2 regions of the Phascolarctobacterium faecium genome follow, and region 2 is predicted to be linked to the other one. Evidence: riboswitches for the same ligand, from Rfam matches in the RefSeq annotation. Region 2 holds a riboswitch; the other holds the start of a gene.
The links. Region 2 has a riboswitch for cobalamin ahead of PFJ30894_RS09265 (TonB-dependent receptor). Riboswitches for the same ligand answer to the same signal wherever they lie in the genome.
Positions count from the first base shown of each region.

Region 1: linked by a shared signal. The riboswitch ahead of cobU (bifunctional adenosylcobinamide kinase/adenosylcobinamide-phosphate guanylyltransferase) and the one ahead of PFJ30894_RS09265 (TonB-dependent receptor) in region 2 are both predicted to bind cobalamin.

Region 1 is NZ_AP019004.1:1,727,269-1,729,744, reverse strand. It holds gene PFJ30894_RS08440 (EAL domain-containing protein) at 1-1,045, shown strand, start outside; cobalamin riboswitch at 1,055-1,237, shown strand; gene cobU (bifunctional adenosylcobinamide kinase/adenosylcobinamide-phosphate guanylyltransferase) at 1,327-1,923, shown strand; gene cobT (nicotinate-nucleotide--dimethylbenzimidazole phosphoribosyltransferase) at 1,911-2,476, shown strand, end outside.
Region 2 is NZ_AP019004.1:1,922,439-1,924,914, forward strand. It holds gene PFJ30894_RS09265 (TonB-dependent receptor) at 1-1,724, opposite strand, end outside; cobalamin riboswitch at 2,166-2,346, opposite strand.

The DNA of each region.
Region 1 (2,476 bases), 200 kb from region 2:
AGTCTGCCATTTCTTAGCATTACGCCTTGCCTTGGGGTTACAGGTTTTTCCAATCTCCTGTAATTTTTCATTTGAACATTTTAAAGATGAAAATTTTATTGATTCTTTAAAAGAAGCTGCCGATAAGCATAATGTTCCGCACAAGCTTTTGGTAGTTGAGCTTGCTGAAAGATTATTGGCTGATGATGTGAATTTTGCTGGGATGCAGGTTGACGAGCTGAAAAATCAGGGATTTAAGATTGCTGTTGATAATTTTGGCGCCGGGTATTTGTCTCTGCGTATTTTAAGTGATATCAGCGTTGATATTTTAAAAATAGATAAAAGAATGCTTGCCGCCTGTGATAATGATAAAGATATCAAAATCATCAAAGGGATGGCAGCTATTGCAAAAGAATTGGATATCACGATGATTTGTGAAGGTGTTGAAACTGAGGCACAGGTTGCGATAATGAAAAGTGTTTCCTGCAATATAGCTCAGGGATTCTATTATTGCCAGCCGTTGAGAAGGCCGCAGTTTGAAAATCTGCTTAATTTAAGTAAGATTGAAATAGTTAATGCTGAACGTCGCAGCATCAACGGTTACGGACGTACTGTAAAATTACCATCATACAGAGATTTGGGCGATTTATTCCCGCAGATGTATGATTTTGCAATTGAATTGAATCTAAAAGATGGACGCTATTCAAGAATGGCTTTTAATCCTACAGGGAATGTTTTTATTCCGTATACAGGTGATTATAAAAATGATTACAAGCATATCGTTCAGGAATTGCTTTATCCTGAAGATATTGAAAAATTTACGGCTCAGCTTGATTTTGACGTTTTATCTGCAAATTACAATAATACTCCTGATTATTCTGGCTGCGAATGTCGTTTCGTCGGAGCGGATGGTGTAGCTCAATGGTATGAAATCAGGGTGTATTACTGGTTTGGACGCAGCCGTGTATTGATTACCGTAAGGAATGTTAATGACGCCCATGATTATTTAGATGAAGAATATGAAAAAATGCTTTGCAGGTCAGCAGGACTTTGCAAAAGAATGTAGAATATATAGTATTGGAAAAAATCAACAGGTGTGCCGATTGCGGTCGGCGCTTAATAGGGAAGACCGGTGTAAATCCGGCGCAGTCCCGCTACTGTAAAGGGAAGTTCACTGCAATATGCCACTGGGAAACTGGGAAGGCGCAGCTGAATGTTGAACCTGAGCCAGGAGACCTGCCTGTTACGGGTATCTTACACCTACGGGAGATAGGTGGATACTTGCATAGGTTGTTTATTTATGCCCTCTCTCGAGAGGGTATTTTTATTTTGAAGGGAGGCTTAAGGATGTGTAAAGAAATGATTTTAGTAACTGGCGGTGCACGAAGCGGCAAAAGTGAATTCGCAGAGCGTTTTGTTTTGCATTATGGATCTAAATGCGCTTATATAGCTACGGCTGAAATCTTTGACGACGAGATGGCTGAACGTGTTCGGCTACATCAGGAACGTCGTTCTCCCCAAAGATGGAATAATTATGAAGCACCTTATGCTGCCGAACAGGTGATGGTTGAGGCAGGTAAGGAAGCGGATGCAATTTTGTTTGACTGTCTTACTTTGTATATGAGTAATTTGATGTATGGCAAGGTTGCAATTGCAGGAACTTTTGAAGAAAAGGTAACATTTGTCAAAGGTGAAATTGTAAAATTACTGGAAGCCGCCAGAAAAACAGAAAAACTGGTAGTATTTGTTACTAATGAAGTTGGCGGTGGTATCGTACCGGATAATGTTATGGCACGTGAGTACAGAGATCTTGCCGGATGGATAAACCAGCAGGTTGCCGATGTATGTGACAGGGTCTTTTATTGTGTCGCCGGTCAAGCTGTTGATCTAAAGAAAATGGCATTTAGTTTTGATGATGAAGGAGCAGAGCAATGGAAAAAATAATGATTCCACCGTTGGATAGCAACGCTGCGGAAGTAATAAAAAATAACTGGGCTAAAATGGATAAGCCGCTGCATAGTTTAGGTAAGCTGGAGGAAATGGTTGAAAAATATGCTGCCATGACTGGGACGGCATTGCCTGATAAAATCAAAAGTGCAATGCTGTTAATGTGCGGCGATCATGGAATTGCCAAATATGGCGTAAGCGCATATCCGCAGGAAGTAACTATGCAGATGATAAACGGTTACATGAGGGAAACTGCCGGCGCTAACGTTATGGCACGTCATGCCGGTGCCGATGTTTTTGTGATCGATGCAGGTACGGCTTTTGACTTGAGTGCAATGCCTAAAGTTCATCAGGAGAAGGTTGCCTGGGGTACAGAAGATTTTACACAGGGACCGGCCATGACAGTGGAGCAGGCCGAAAAAGCATTGAAAGTTGGTATGAAGGTAGCAGATGAATGTATTGATAAAGGTTATAACTTATTAGTAACAGCAGAAATGGGAATCGGGAATACTACATCGACCGCAGCAATCGTTTCTGCATTTCTGGGGTT
Region 2 (2,476 bases):
AGCCGGTAGTAAGTGCCGCCTGTCGCCCGCAGCGTAAAGTGATCATTAAACTGTTTTTTCAGTGCCAGCTGCCAGGTCACCTTATCATCCGTCTGTTCATCCGTTTGCCCCAGCCATTTGATATGCTGCGGGTCATTCTTTTCGTCATAACGGTCGCTACGCCCTAAAATCTTAGAACGATTATAACGAATGCTGGGCGTCAGCCAAAAATCGCCTTTTTTATTTAATGTGATCGTGTCCTGGATCTGCGCATTAATGATCTCCTGCTCATAATAATTACGCCACCTGCTGCGGGTATCTTCGTTAGCATGTTCAAAGTCAAACATTTTCCAGCCGTCAATATCCATTTTTTCTTTAGAGGCATCGACCAGAAACTCTATCAAGTGCCTGTTGCCGGCTTTATAGCTGCCGTCTATCTTCGCACCCAGGCGGCGGCTGTCATATTTGCTCCATAAGGTGTTAGCCTTCAGAGTATTTAAACCGCTTGTTGCTTCAAGTACCTTTTCCAAATTCTGCCAATCATCAATATAATAATCTTTATCCTGCTTTAAATAGTTGATACTCCAGCCCCATTCCAAATTACCGACAGTATCGCGTCGGCCTAAAAGCAATTCCTTCGCCGTTAACTCCTGATTACGAAAATAATACATATTAGGCTTGCCGTAAGGCATATTTACTGCCCAATCCTGATCCACAGTCCAAAGCGGGGCATAATTTTTATCAATAGGATGCGGTAGATGCCGTCTGATATTTTTCCAGGTAGCTTTGGCCAGCCAGTGATCATCCTGCCATTTGATAATGGCATCGGTGTTTTTATAATCATTAGCCTTACGCCAGCGTTCAGCACTTTCAAGTTTGTCTAATTGGTATTGATCGCTTTTATATAAATTTTCTTTGTAATTAGGATCAGCATATTTGGCATAATAAAACTCCCAATCATGCTCCATAACATCTTTTCCACCATAGTCATCAGGATCCTGTTGCCAAAAAACTTCATAAATATCGCCGCCCGGAGCACACCTTGTTACCATCTCATCAATTGATGTAACATTACCCAAGCTAGGTTTTTCCATTCCAAAGCCAACATCGTAGCTAATTTGCTTATTTATTCTATCAGTGGTATTTTCCAAATCTTTATAATAATATTGCAAACGCTCTTTGTAGGTTCTGTCATTATCAAAATTCTTATATTTAAAATCGCCTTCACTCTGGTCGCGATTGATGCCAACCATCAAAGCGCCTCCGCCCAGAGGAGCGTCGATCTGTAAATTACCTTTATAGCCGCCGAAGGAGCTTTTGCCGAAGCTGGCCTGCACGTTAGCTTTGGTAGGTCGTTTGGTGACGACGTTGATAACGCCGCCCATAAAGGTACCGCCAAAACGTGCCGGTATATAGCCGCGGTAGACCTCGATCCGTTCAACATTATGTACAGGAATAGTAGAAATATCTGCCGCCGCGTCGCCGCCCAGATTAAACAGCACGCCGTCGACAAAAACACCGACCTGCGCCGCAGTAGAACCACGTACGCTGACTGTTGTATACTGCCCTTTACCGTTCAACTCACGTACATGTACGCCGGGAACCATTTTCAACAGATCGGGCAGGTCTTTCTGCTCGCCTTTGTAGTCATCGGGACGAATAACCGTTACCGTGCCAGGCGACAATTTTGCTTCCCAGTCAGGCCGCTTCGCCTCAACCGTTACGCCCTCCAAATCAAAAGACATACCATCATTCTCAGTTTCATCTGCTGCAGCTTGGACACCCTGCGCAGCTGCTGTTTTAGCTTCGGCTTGCGCTGTATTGTTAGAAGGCTCTGCCGCCCATACCCTCGGCTGGTCCCCCCCTAATGTACAAACGCCCAAAGCAGCTAAAATGCCCGCTGTTATGGCAGCTTGCCGCAAGCTGTTTCTTTCATTTCTCATGCAAATCCATCCTCCCACTTTTGTAAAAAATAACGCCGCATTTTCTACCAGTCCATTCGGTGAAAGTGCAGCGTCTGTTTTTTTTACAAAACAGCCTGCTCCGCTTTTCTGGTCGAAAATACTAAAATTTCCGCGCTGCTGGTTTCAGCGCATAATCATAGCGTCCGCAGAAATATTTGTCTGGCAAAACGCCAAACTTAAATATCTCTGCAAAATTTTCTCCCAGTCTGTCTACGCAGGCTGTTCAAAAGATAGAACCAGTCAGCACTCTGACTCAAGATCATCACTTCAACATCCCTTTGTGAAAGGACTGCAATGCTGAAGCTCCCTAATACAGTTGCGTGACAGCGCCGGATTCACACCGGACTTCCCTATAAAACCACGGATCATTGATCCCACAAGTACCCAGTTCCAAATTTTCATTTTTTGTTTTCAATGAACATGTCATTTATCACTCCAGTACCGTGACCGCAAGCATGGATGCCGCCACCCCAGCGGCACCACGCTCAAAGGTCTGAGTTGAGTGGAGTTTGCAGGCTATGACTGAACCTGCA